DNA from 2 places in the Arthrobacter sp. 01T425 genome. Region 1 is predicted to be linked to the other one. Evidence: riboswitches for the same ligand, from Rfam matches in the RefSeq annotation. Region 1 holds a riboswitch; the other holds the start of a gene.
What was found. A riboswitch is a leader RNA that binds a small molecule or an ion and turns the genes downstream of it on or off. The one in region 1 is predicted to bind glycine.

Region 1 (6,706 bases):
ATCGCCCTCCAGGGAGAGCTCGTTGCCGTAAAGCGGCATGCCGGCCTCGAGACGGAGCGAATCGCGGGACGCGAGACCGGAGGGGGTCAGCTCGCCGTCCTCTGCGATGGCGACGAGCGCCTGCCAGAGGGCGGCGGCGGCGTCGTTCGCGACGAAGATCTCGAAACCGTCTTCACCGGTGTAGCCGGTGCGGGCCAGCAGGAGGTCCTGGCTGGCTCCAGCGAACATGAACGGGACGTCCACTGCGGCGTAGTACTTCAGGCCGGTGACGAGCTCGTGCTGCGCGGCGGGGACCAGGCGCAGCAGGATCTCCTGGGCCTTGGGTCCCTGCACGGCGATCAGCGAGATCTCGGCGGACGCGTCACGGACGGTGACGTCGAATCCGCCGTCCTTTCCGGAACCGGCGCGCTCGGCCAGGGCCGCGGCGACGACCTTCGCGTTGCCCGCATTGGGGACCACAAGGAATTTCTGGTCGCCGCGGCGGTAGGTGATGAGGTCGTCGATGATGCCGCCGTCCTCGTTGCAGATCAGCGAGTACTTGGCCTTGCCGATGGCCATCGCCGAGATCTTGCCGACCAGGGCGTAGTCCAGGAAGGCTGCGGCGTCCGGGCCGGTGACCCAGACTTCGCCCATGTGGGAGAGGTCGAACAGGCCCGCGGACTTGCGGACGGCGTGGTGCTCGGCTAGTTCCGAGCTGTACTTCAGCGGCATCTGCCAACCGCCGAAGTCCGTGAAGGAGGCGCCGAGCTTCTTGTGCTCTTCGTAAAGTGCCGTGTAATTCTCATTCATCGGTGGCTGTCCCTAGCTGTCAGAGTCGGAGTTGGCGGAGTCGTCGGAGTGGACTGCTGTGTCTTCTTCGAAGGCCTCGAGGGGAGGGCACGAGCAGATCAGGTTGCGGTCCCCGGCTGCGCCGTCGATGCGGCCGACGGGCGGGAAGTACTTGTCCTGCTTGAGCGTGTGGACCGGGAAGACGGCCTGCTCGCGCGGGTACTCGCGGGTCCAGTCGGTGCTGATCACGGCAGAGGCGGTGTGCGGGGCGTTGCGCAGCGGGCTGTGCTCCACGGTGAAATCGCCGTTGGCCACCTGGTCGATCTCGGCGCGGATGGCGACCATGGCCGTGATGAAGCGGTCGATCTCGCCCAGGTCCTCGGATTCGGTGGGCTCCACCATCAGGGTGCCGGCCACCGGGAACGCCAGGGTGGGGGCGTGGAAGCCGTAGTCGATGAGGCGCTTGGCCACGTCCTCGGCGGTCACGCCGGTCTTGGCCGTGAGTTCGCGCAGGTCCAGGATGCACTCGTGGGCCACCAGGCCGCCTTCGCCGGTGTAGAGCACCGGGAAGGAGTCGTTGAGGCGGGCCGCGATGTAGTTCGCCGCGAGCAGCGCGGACTTGGTCGCCTCGGTGAGGCCGCGGCCGCCCATCAGCTTCACGTAGGCCCAGGAGATCGGCAGCACGCCGGCCGAGCCGTAGCGGGAGGCGGAGATCGGGGTGCCGTCGGCGCCATTGGCGGGATCAGCCGCGTTGCCCGGCATGAACGGTGCCAGGTGCGCCTTGGCCGCGACCGGGCCGACGCCCGGTCCGCCGCCGCCGTGCGGGATGCAGAAGGTCTTGTGCAGGTTCAGATGCGAGACGTCGCCGCCGAACATGCCGGGCTGGGCCAGCCCGACCAGGGCGTTGAGGTTGGCGCCGTCAATGTAGACCTGGCCGCCGGCGGCGTGGACCGCGTCGCAGACCTCGCGGACATCGGCGTCGTACACCCCGTGCGTGGACGGGTAGGTGATCATGATGCAGGACAGCGCGTCCTTGTGCAGCTCGATCTTCGCGGTCAGGTCCGCGTGGTCGATCGTGCCGTCCGAAGCCGTGGCCACCACCACGACCTTCATGCCGGCCAACACGGCCGAGGCCGCGTTCGTGCCGTGCGCGGAGGCCGGGATCAGGCAGATGTTGCGCTGGGCATCACCGCGGGAGAGGTGGTAGCCGCGGATCGCCAGCAGCCCGGCGAGCTCCCCCTGGGAACCGGCGTTGGGCTGGATGGAGACCTGGTCGTAGCCGGTGATCTCGGTCAGCTGGCCTTCGAGGTCCTCGATCAGTTCACGCCAGCCGGCGGTCTGGGATTCCGGGGCGAACGGGTGGATGGACGCGAACTCCGGCCAGGAGATGGCCTCCATCTCGGCGGTGGCGTTCAGCTTCATGGTGCACGACCCCAGCGGGATCATGGTCCGGTCCAGGGCCAGGTCGCGGTCCGAGAGACGGCGGATGTAGCGCAGCAGCTGGGTTTCGGAACGGTGGGTGTTGAACACCGGGTGCTGCAGGTAGTCGGAGGTGCGCTCGACGGCGGGGTCCAGGCCGAACGCAGTGTCCGTGCCTGCAGCCGCGGCAGTCACGGACGCGCCGAACGCGGCAATGACGTCGGCGACGACGGCCACCGTCGTGGCCTCGTCGGCGGAGATGCCGACGGTGTCGGCGTCGATGGCGCGCAGGTTGACGCCCTTGGCGTCGGCTGCCGCGATGATCTCAGCTGCCCGGCCCGGCACGGAGACGGTGATGGTGTCGAAGAAAGAGGTGTGCAGCACGTCCAGGCCGGCGGCCTTCAGGGAGGCGGCGATGGTCTTCGCGTGGACGTGGACCGACTGGGCGATTGCCTTCAGCCCGTCCGGGCCGTGGTAGACGGCGTAGAAGGAAGCCACGATGGCCAGCAGGGCCTGGGCGGTGCAGATGTTGGAGGTGGCTTTCTCGCGGCGGATATGCTGCTCGCGGGTCTGCAGGGCCAGGCGGTAGGCGGGAACGCCGGCGTTGTCCTTGGAGACACCCACGAGGCGGCCGGGCATGGAGCGCTCGAGCCCCTTCTGGACGGCCATGTAGGCAGCGTGCGGTCCGCCGAAGAACAGCGGCACGCCGAAGCGCTGGGCGGATCCGACGGCGATGTCAGCGCCCTGCTCGCCCGGGGACGTGATCAGGGTCAGGGAGAGGAGATCTGCCGCGACGGTGACGAGGGCGCCGCGTTCCTTGGCGTCGGCGATCACGGCGGTGTGGTCGAACACGCGGCCGGAGACGCCCGGCTGCTGCAGGACGACGCCGTTGATGACGCCGTCGGGCAGGCCCTTGGAGAGGTCGGCGACCTCGACCTCGAAGCCGAGGGCCTCGGCGCGGCCCTTGACGATCGCGATGGTCTGGGGCAGGCAGTCGGCGTCGAGGACGGTCTTGCCGTCGTGCGCCGTCTTGTTCTTATTCGCGCGGCGCATCATCAGCACGGCCTCGGCCACGGCGGTGGCTTCATCCAGCAGGGAGGCGTTGGCGATCGGCAGGCCGACCAGGTCCTGGACCATGGTCTGGAAGTTCAGCAGCGCCTCCAGCCGGCCCTGCGAGATCTCCGGCTGGTAGGGCGTGTACGCGGTGTACCAGGCCGGGGCTTCGAGGATGTTGCGGCGGATCACCGGCGGGGTGAGCGTGTCGTAGTAGCCCTGCCCGATCATCTGCACGGCGGTCTTGTTCTTCGACGCCAGCTTGCGCAGCTCGGCGAGGACTTCGACCTCGCTCAGGGCCGCGGCGAGCGCGAGGTCGGCGTCCTGGCGGATGTCCTTCGGAACGGCGGTGTCCACCAGGGCGTCGACGGTGTCGTAGCCGACAGCCTTCAGCATGGCGTCGACGTCGGCCTGGCGGCGCGCGCCGATATGCCGGTCAACGAAGGACGTGGAGGCTGGGGTAACAGTCACAAGGAACTCCATAACTCAGGCGGCGCAGGGTACGCCACATTGATTCGGGTTCCTCCCCGCTCTGTATTGGACCTGAGAGTTTCCGCGCAGCCCGCGTTTCAGGGCTCCGCTTGCACCGTCGGTGAGCACAGCATGTCCGGGACACGCCTGCTACTTTCCAGAGATGCCTTGCCGCGGCGGTACATGGGCCTGAGAGATTCCTGGGGAGGGTTTGCTCCTACGGCGCCTGCTTGTACCTACTTGCAGGACTCTCCCGCCGCAGATCAAAGGCGTATTTAATTAGGTGTTCAATCGGGGGTGACTACAGTCACAACTCTCATTGTCCTATGCCGGGCGCGCGTCCGCAAACTCCCTCCCGGCGGCGGACCCAGGTTACGGGCCACGAGCCACCCGGCGGCGAATCCGGCGGCGCGAATTCGCCGGAAACGCCCGGAGTCGCCGCAACTTTCCGGCGTACTCGAACGCTTCCGGCGAATTCGGCGGGGAGTAAGGGGGTCGGCGGGGAGTAAGGGGGTCGGCGGGGAGTAAGGGGGTCGGCGGGGAGTAGGGGGTCGGAGGGGGTGGGTGTGGGCTTCAGCCGCGCAGGCGCTCGACGGCGGCCAGGAGGCTCTGGACGTCCGCCTCGACTTCCGGCGGCGGCCCGCCGGGACCCCGCGCCAGCATGGCGTTGAAGTACAGCCCGTCCCCCATGCACAGGACGGCCTTCGCCATGGCGGGCCCGACGTCGGCCGCCAGCAGTTCCAGCCAGCTCGCCTGGCCGGCGGCGAAGCGGCGGAGGGTTTCCCCGTGCGCCACCTCGGCGAGCCGCGTGGCCGCCACGAAGACCCGGTCCATGGGCGTGTCCGCCCACACCGAGGACTTGATGAAGTACGCCGCCGCCCCTTCCGGGGCTGCCGCCATGGCCGCAACATCGGCAGCCAGGAGCCGGTCCAGCCGTTCCAGCAGGACCGCGATCATGGCCTCTTTCGTCGGAAAATGGTAGAGCAGGCCGCCCTTGGAGACGCCGGCCCGGCGCGCGACGGCGTCCAGCGTCGCGGCGCGTTCACCGACTTCGATGAGCAGGGATTCGAAGGCATCGAGGACGGCCTCGCGGGCGACGGGTTTCCTGGGCATGCCTCCCATCATGCCTGTCCGCGCGCGCATTTCTTAACTGTACCGTCCAGACGGTATAGTTATCCTTATGAGCATTTCATCGATCACCGTAGCCACCAGCACTCCTGCGGCCACCGGGCCCCGGGCACCGTGGCGTGACTGGGTGGCGCTGGCCCTGCTGATGTTCCCCGTCCTGCTCGTGGCCGTGGACAACACCGCGCTCACGTTCGCCCTGCCGGCCATCGCCAGCAGCCTGACCGCCTCCGGCGTCGAACTGCTCTGGATCGTCGACGCCTACCCCCTGGTCCTGGCCGGACTCCTGGTCGCGATGGGTTCCCTGGGCGACAGGATCGGCCGGCGCCGGCTGCTGTTCGTGGGCAGCGCAGGCTTTGCCGCGGTGTCCGCCGTGACGGCGTTCGCGCCGAGTGCGGAATGGCTGATCGCCGGCCGCGCCGGGCTTGGCCTGTTCGGCGCCATGCTGATGCCATCCACGCTGTCGCTGATCCGGAACATCTTTCCGCAGCCCAACCGGCGCAGGCTGGCGGTGGCGATCTGGGCCGCCGGCTTCTCCGGCGGCGCCGCCCTCGGCCCGATTGTCGGCGGCTGGCTGGTGGAACACTTCTGGTGGGGCGCCGTCCTGCTGGTCGCGGTGCCGATCATCCTGCCGCTGCTGCTGCTCGGGCCGGCCCTGATCCCGGAATCCCGCGATCCGAAGCCGGGCCGGGTGGACGTGCCCAGCATTGCCCTGTCCCTGCTGGTCATGGTGCCGGTGGTCTACGGGATCAAAGCCCTTGCCACCCACGGGCCGGCTCCCGAGGCCTTCGCGAGCATCGGAACCGGCCTGCTCATGGGCTATGTGTTCATCCGGCGGCAACGCGCGCTTGCCCGTATCCACAGGACAGACCACAGCACCGCGCCGATGCTCGACGTCAGCCTGTTTGGCAACCGGATCTTCAGTACGGCCATTGTGGCCAACGTCCTGGCACTGTTCTCCTTCAACGGCTTCATTCTCTTCCTGGCCCAGCACCTGCAGCTGCTGGAGGGCCAGTCCCCCTCGGCCTCCGGCGTCGCCATGGTCCCGGCCCTCATCGCCACGGTTGTAGCGGGGCTGCTCGTGGTCCCGCTGGTGCGCAAGGTGCGGCCCGGCTTTGTGGTGGCCGGCGGCCTGCTGCTGAGCGCGGCGGGCTATTTCGTGGTGGCATTCGGCGACCACAGCCAGGGCCCGTCGCTGCTCCTTGCCGCCCTGCTGGTGCTCTGCCTGGGGGTGGGGGCCGCGGAGACGATCTCCAATGACCTGATCCTGGGCGCGGCGCCCGCCGATAAGGCAGGGGCAGCCGCCGCTATCTCCGAGACCGGCTACGAAGTGGGGTCCCTGCTGGGTACGGCGATTCTCGGCTCAATCCTGACGGCCTCCTACCAGGGCAACCTCCGGCTTCCCGCGGGCGTGTCCGAACTCGCCCCGGCGGCGGCCACCCGCCAGGCCGGTGAAACCCTGGCCGGCGCTGTGGATCTGGCCCGGATGCTTCCGGCGCCCCTGGCCGAGGCGGTGACGGCGGCCGCGCGCACCGCCTTCGACTCGGGCGTGCACGTCACGGCGTCCATTGCACTGGTCCTGATGTCCGGGGCCTGCGTCCTGGCCGCCGTCGTCCTGCGGTCGGTGCCGAAGGCCCAATAGGGCTCAGCGGCCGCCGTCAGCGTCAAGCCGTCGTCAGCACCAAGGGGTTCCAGCCCTTAAACAGCAGCGTCCGGCGCCGGGAGGATACCCGGTGCCGGACGCTGCTGTTTTTTTTGGGGGGGGTGTGGGAGCCGGTCCCTACTTGCTGTCCGGGGTGGTCACGCTGGCAGTGGCCCGCATGGTCTCGGCATTCACCATCCAGGCGTACTGCTCAAACTTGGCGATGAA
Region 2 (6,706 bases), on a different contig from region 1:
AGAGGCGCTTCGATGGTCAGCCAAGGAGGCCGGATCCTGAGGAACTTGAGGCGTGGGCGGACCTCGTACCTCTCCTGGGTGATCGCGTTCCGGACGGCGTCAAAATTGTCTTGTCGCAAGGGGTTGGGTTCCGTTCAATATTCCGGTGGGACAGAGTAGACGGCCCCACCGTCCTCGCACATGCCCGGCCGTTGGCGCAATACCTGATCCACAGACTTCAGAACTCGGCCCAACTCAGCCACACAACCCAAGACGACGTATCAAAAGCAGCCCATGTCCTGATGGAACATCTGGATTCAAACATGCGGGAACGGTTGGTCGAAGCAGCAGCCCACCACGGAGTGTTCCTCAAACAGGGGGAACGGTAGAGCCCTTGCTGGCACAAGAGTGACTTCATCCGCCGGTCTATTGTCCAGACATGCTGACAACACGACATAACGTCCAATATCGGCCGTTGTGGGGTGTCTTGCCGGCCTGCGCGGGTCCGCCGCCGGCGCCGCCTACACCGCGTCCAAGCAGGCCGTCGTCGGCGTGACCAGGAACGCGGCCGTGATGTACGGCCCAGGGGCCTGTGCTTCAACGCCGTGGCCCCCGGCCCCACCATCACCAACATCATGGCCACCTGGGGATCCCAGCTGGCGGCCGAACGCCTCGGCCCGCTGATGCAGGCCACCGTCCCACGCCCGCCACCGCCGCCCAGCTCGCCGCGTCCATCACCTTCCTGCTCAGCGACGACGGCACCAACATCAACGGCGCCATCCTCGCATCCGACGGCGGCTGGTCGGCGCTCTAAAGCACCTCACCAAAGCGCAAGCGGGCGACGGCGGGAAGTCCCGCCGTCGCCCGCTGGACGGGGATCAAATCCGTCATTGCACCATCGGATCCGCTGGTGCCATCACGTCCACACATCGCGGGTGAGCCCGGATTGTTACGTGGACGGGAAGGGGTGCCCGTCCGGTCGCCGGCGAGCGGCAATGGATTTGGCACCCAGCCCCGCCAACGCGATGACCAGAGCCAGCAAGACTCTGGGAGCGGCTCCGCCCGCGGGCCCAAGTGTTGCCGCCAAGATTTGCCGACTCATTAACAGCATCTCCTGCAGGTCGCCAGCCAGTACACGCGTTCCCAGGACGTAGTTGACCGAGATGAACAGGGCGGGAACCAGCCACAACAGGGCAAGATTCACGGCCCACACTGCGGTCCGCCGCGCAGGACGAAGGCCGCACCATGCCAGGGCGCAACCTACGAGGATGGCGGGAATCCAGTGAGCGATTGTCGGCACTGCGACGGGGACGTTGAGGTGCCCAACGAAGCCGACAACCCACTCCACCGTCCACGAAGCGAACGGCACCGCGATGAGTCCGGCGCCCAATGCCGCCAGGCTCCGTGACCTTGAACAGAGCAGCAGGTGCGCCACGAGGGCCGCCGCGAGGGAGGCGGTCACGCCCGCGAGCAGCCCGGCGAAGTAGAGGCTCGCCGTTGTTCCGCCCGCCAAGCCTCCGTCGAGCACTGTGAAGGACTGGACGGCCGCCGTGAACTGAACCACAAGAACACCGGCTGCCGCGCACCACGTCACCAGTCGCCGTCGGGCGGGAGACCAGATGCGCACCGCGAGTCCGGCCGCCGCACCTCCCACGGTGAGGAGGGCCACGATGGTGGTGAGTTCGTACTGGCTTAGCGGCAGTAACGACACGGGCATCTGGTCCGGAGCGACCTCTGCGCCCCACAAGTTCTGCAACGGGAACTGTGCGCCGGTCACCAGCCAGGGGCCCAAGCCGAGCAATCCTGCCAGGATCCCGATCAGCCACGCCCAAGCGGCATCCCCGGCGGGGGCCCGGCTTGGTGGTCTGCTGGGGGCTGCCTGTTCCATCGCTCGATCCGGAAGGCTCACGGAGGCTCCTTGCGTAGAGCGCTCTGGAGGGACGCGCACGAAAAGTAAAGTATCCGTCCAGAATAATGCACCGAATGGATTAACCCCCTGGTCCGGTCCACGCGGTGGATGACGACCTCTGGGACCGCGTGTTCCGGATCAACGTCACGGCCCTCATGCGCCTCGCCCACGCAAGCAGACGACGGCGAAGAGCTCCCGCCGTCGTCCGCGGGAACAGCGACTCAATTGAAATAAATTTTGCATCCTGCCCGGGAACCGGATAAATTGTGAGCTGTGTCACCGACCAGTGGCACAGCTTATGATCTGCGGCGGGAGAGTCCTGCCGGTACGTTCAGCAGGCGCCGTAGGAGCAAATCCTCCCCAGGAATCTCTCAGGCCCACGTACCGCCGCGGCAAGGCAACTCTGGAAAGCAGTCCGGGCAACCGGGCTCACCGACGGTGCAAGTGGCGCGCTGCTATCAGCAGGGCAAAACGGAAACTCTCAGGTCCAATACAGAGCGGGGAGGAACCCGAATCATCGTGGCGTCTTGATGCCACCTGAATTATGGAGTTCCTCTCATGACGGTTCAATCGTCCCCGTCCACCTTCGCAGACCGCCACATCGGCGCCCGCCGCCAGGCCGACATCGACACCATGCTCAAGGCCGTCGGCTACGACAGCGCTGATGGCCTCGTTGACAACGCGGTCCCCGATTCCATCCGCCAGGAAAAGCCCCTCACCCTGGACAGCGCCCTCAGCGAAGTCCAGGTGCTGGCCGAACTGCGCAAGCTCGCCTCCAAGAACAAGACGGCCGTGCAGATGATCGGCCAGGGCTACTACGACACCGTCACCCCGCCGGTGATCCGCCGCAACATCCTCGAAGCCCCCGCCTGGTACACCGCCTACACCCCGTACCAGCCGGAAATCTCCCAGGGACGCCTCGAGGCGCTGCTGAACTTCCAGACCATGGTCCAGGACCTCACCGCGCTCCCGGTCGCCAATGCGTCCCTCCTGGACGAGGCCACCGCGGTTGCCGAGGCCGTGCTTCTCATGCGCCGCGCCAACAAAAACAAGTCCGCTGCCGGGGCCAAGACCGTCCTCGACGCCGACTGCCTCCCGCAGACCATTGCCATCGTCAAGGGCCGCGCCGAAGCGCTGGGCTTCGAGGTGCAGGTCGCTGACCTCTCCGCCGGTCTGCCCGACGGCGACATCAACGGTCTCGTCCTCCAGCAGCCGGGCGTCTCCGGCCGGGTGTGGGACCAGTCCGGCGTGATCGCCGAGGCCAAAGAACGCGGCGCACTGGTCACCGTGGCGGCGGATCTGCTTGCCCTGACCCTGATCACCCCTCCGGGCGAACAGGGGGCGGACATCGCCGTCGGCTCCACCCAGCGCCTGGGCGTGCCGCTGTTCTTCGGCGGCCCGCACGCCGCCTACATGGCGGTGCGCGAGGGCATGGAACGCACGCTCCCCGGCCGCATCGTCGGCGTCTCCAAAGACAACGCCGGCGTCCCGGCCTACCGCCTGGCCCTGCAGACCCGCGAGCAGCACATCCGCCGAGAGAAGGCCACGTCCAACATCTGCACCGCCCAGGCACTGCTGGCCATCGTGTCCTCGTTCTACGCCGTCTACCACGGCCCCGACGGGCTGAAGGCGATCGCCCAGACCGTCCACAACAACACCCGCGCCCTCGCCGCCACGCTGAAGATCGCCGGCCGGGAACTGGCGAGCGAGTCCTTCTTCGACACCCTCACGGTCCGCGTCCCCGGCAAGGCCGCCAAGGTCATCGCCGCCGCCGAGGCCCGTGGCATCAACCTGCGGCTCATCGACGCGGACACAGTTGGCGTGTCCGTCGATGAAACCACGACGCCGGAGGTCCTCTCCGCGGTGGTCGTCGCCTTTGGCGCCGGCCCGGTGGTGGAGGCCAAGGGCTTCGAGCTGCCCGGGAGGGTGCTGCGCACCTCCGAATTCCTGCAGCATCCGGTCTTCAACACGCACCGCTCCGAAACCCAGCTGCTGCGCTACATCCGCAAGCTCTCGGACCGCGACCTCGCCCTGGACCGCACCATGATCCCGCTGGGCTCCTGCACCATGAAGCTGAACGCCACGGCCGAGATGGAAGCGATCTCCTGGCCGGAGTTCGCCTCCATCCACCCTTTCGCGCCGGACTCCCAGACCGAGGGCTGGCGGGAACTCATCAGCGGCCTCGAAGCTGACCTCGCCGAAATCACGGGCTATGACCAGGTCTCGATCCAGCCGAACGCCGGTTCCCAGGGCGAGCTCGCCGGGCTGCTGGCGATCCGCGGCTACCACCACTCCCGCGGGGAGGCCCAGCGCAACGTCTGCCTGATCCCGGCCTCCGCGCACGGCACGAACGCCGCCTCCGCCGTGCTGGCCGGCATGAAGGTGGTCGTCGTGGCCACAGCCTCGGACGGCACGATCGACCACGCGGACCTTCAGGCAAAAATCGAGGCCAACAAGGACGCCCTGTCCTGCATCATGATCACCTACCCGTCGACGCACGGGGTCTACGACGCCGACGTCCGCGAGGTCTGCGACGCGGTCCACGCCGCCGGCGGCCAGGTCTACGTCGACGGCGCCAACCTCAACGCCCTCGTCGGGCTGGCCCAGCCGGGCAAGTTTGGCGGTGACGTCTCGCACCTGAACCTGCACAAGACGTTCTGCATCCCGCACGGCGGCGGCGGACCGGGCGTCGGCCCGGTCGCGGCCAAGGCCCACCTGGCGCCGTTCATGCCAGGGGACGCGAACAAGGTCGAACCGGGAAAGGGAGTTGCCATCTCCGCTTCGCGTTACGGATCCGCCGGTGTGCTGCCGATCTCCTGGGCGTACGTGAAGTTGATGGGCGGCCAGGGCCTCACCGAGGCCACCAAGTCCGCGCTGCTCGCGGCGAACTACATCGCATCCCGGCTGGATGAGCACTTCCCGGTTCTCTACACGGGGGAGAGCGGCCTGGTGGCGCACGAGTGCATCCTGGATTTGCGGGAACTGACCGCCAGGACCGGCGTCACCGCCGAGGACGTGGCCAAGCGCCTCATCGACTTCGGCTTCCACGCCCCCACGCTGTCCTTCCCCGTGGCGGGCACCCTCATGGTGGAGCCCACCGAGTCCGAGGACCTTGCGGAGATCGATCGCTTCATCGAGGCGATGATCACCATCCGCCAGGAGATCGACCAGGTCTCCAACGGCGATTTCACGGTGGAGAACTCCCCGCTGCGCAACGCACCCCACACGGCAGCCGCCGTCGTCAGCACCGACTGGACCCGCGAGTACCCGCGTGAGCAGGCCGCATTCCCCGTCCACACACTCAGGCAGGACAAGTACTTCCCGCCGGTCGGGCGCATCGACGGCGCCGCCGGGGACCGCAACCTGGTCTGCTCCTGCCCGCCGCTTTCCGAATTCGAGAACTAAGGATTTCCTGATGAGTGAGAACTACACCGCTCTCTACGAGCAGCACAAAAAAGCCGGCGCCTCCTTCACGGACTTCGGCGGCTGGCAGATGCCGCTGAAGTACGAATCGGAACTCGCCGAGCACCACGCTGTCCGCAACGCCGCGGGCCTGTTCGACCTCTCCCACATGGGCGAAGTCTGGGTCACCGGCCCGGACGCCGCGGCGTTCCTCGACTACGCCCTGGCCGGGAAGCTGTCGGCCGTGGCCGTCGGCAAGGCGAAGTACTCGCTGATCTGCCAGGAAGACGGCGGCATCATCGATGACCTCATCTCCTACCGCCGCGGTGAGGACAAGTACCTGGTGGTCCCCAACGCAGGCAACGCCAAGGTCGTGGCCGCGGCACTGGCCGAAAGGGCCGGTTCTGCCCAAGAAGGCGGGTTCGACGTGACGGTGGAAGACGTTTCCGCCGAGATCTCGCTGATCGCCGTCCAGGGCCCGAACGCCGAAGCCATCCTGCTGACGCTGGTCCCGGCCGAGCAGCATGTCCTGGTCACCGAGCTGAAGTACTACGCTGCGGTTGAGGTTCAGATCAACGGACAAGATCTGCTCCTCGCCCGCACCGGTTACACCGGCGAGGACGGCTTCGAGATCTACATCTCGAACGAGGATGCGGCAGGTCTCTGGGAAGCACTGCTGGAAACCGGTGCCAGCCACGGGCTCATCCCGGCCGGCCTGGCCTGCCGTGACTCGCTGCGTTTGGAAGCCGGCATGCCGCTCTATGGCAACGAACTCTCCCGCGAAGGCAACCCATACGCAGCAGGCCTGGGCCCGGTCGTCTCGCTCGCCAAGGAGTCGGACTTCGTCGGCAAGGCCGCCCTGAGCGAGCTCAAGGCAGCCGGCGCAGGCTCCACGACCGGCCGCAAACTCGTCGGGCTCAAGGGCCTCGGACGCCGTGCCGCCCGCAGCCACTACCCGGTCCTCAAGGACGGCAACGTCGTCGGCGAAGTGACCTCCGGACAGCCCAGCCCCACCCTCGGCTACCCGGTCGCGATGGCCTACGTCGACATCGAACACGCCGCACCGGGCACAGCCCTGGACATTGACCTCCGCGGCAAGACGGAGCCTTTCGAAGTCGTCGCACTGCCGTTCTACAAGCGCCAAAAGTAGCCGGCCGCCGCTGGCTGAGCCTGCCGAAACCACATACGAACTTAAGGATTGAGATAAATGAGCAAAGTTGTAGCCGAACTGAAGTACTCCGCTGAACACGAGTGGGTTGCTGCCGACGGATCTGGCCCTGCAGGAATTGGGATTTCGGCCGTGGCCGCCGACGCCCTGGGCGACATCGTCTACGTGGACCTGCCCGAGGTCGGTTCCGCGGTGACCGCGGGGGAGACCTGCGGCGAGGTCGAGTCGACCAAGTCCGTCTCGGACCT

Region 2: linked by a shared signal. The riboswitch ahead of gcvP (aminomethyl-transferring glycine dehydrogenase) and the one ahead of gcvP (aminomethyl-transferring glycine dehydrogenase) in region 1 are both predicted to bind glycine.

Annotation. Positions count from the first base shown of each region.
Region 1 covers NZ_JBFTPY010000019.1:71,539-78,244, reverse strand. The annotation lists gene gcvT (glycine cleavage system aminomethyltransferase GcvT) at 1-789, opposite strand, end outside; gene gcvP (aminomethyl-transferring glycine dehydrogenase) at 802-3,723, opposite strand; glycine riboswitch at 3,763-3,877, opposite strand; glycine riboswitch at 3,879-3,977, opposite strand; gene AC1DNG_RS18360 (TetR/AcrR family transcriptional regulator) at 4,285-4,824, opposite strand; gene AC1DNG_RS18355 (MFS transporter) at 4,892-6,478, shown strand; gene AC1DNG_RS18350 (Dps family protein) at 6,617-6,706, opposite strand, start outside.
Region 2 covers NZ_JBFTPY010000028.1:30,691-37,396, forward strand. The annotation lists gene AC1DNG_RS20660 (SIR2 family protein) at 1-368, shown strand, start outside; partial or broken gene AC1DNG_RS20665 (SDR family oxidoreductase) at 469-793, shown strand; gene AC1DNG_RS20670 (hypothetical protein) at 929-1,888, opposite strand; glycine riboswitch at 2,188-2,285, shown strand; glycine riboswitch at 2,287-2,394, shown strand; gene gcvP (aminomethyl-transferring glycine dehydrogenase) at 2,447-5,293, shown strand; gene gcvT (glycine cleavage system aminomethyltransferase GcvT) at 5,304-6,440, shown strand; gene gcvH (glycine cleavage system protein GcvH) at 6,498-6,706, shown strand, end outside.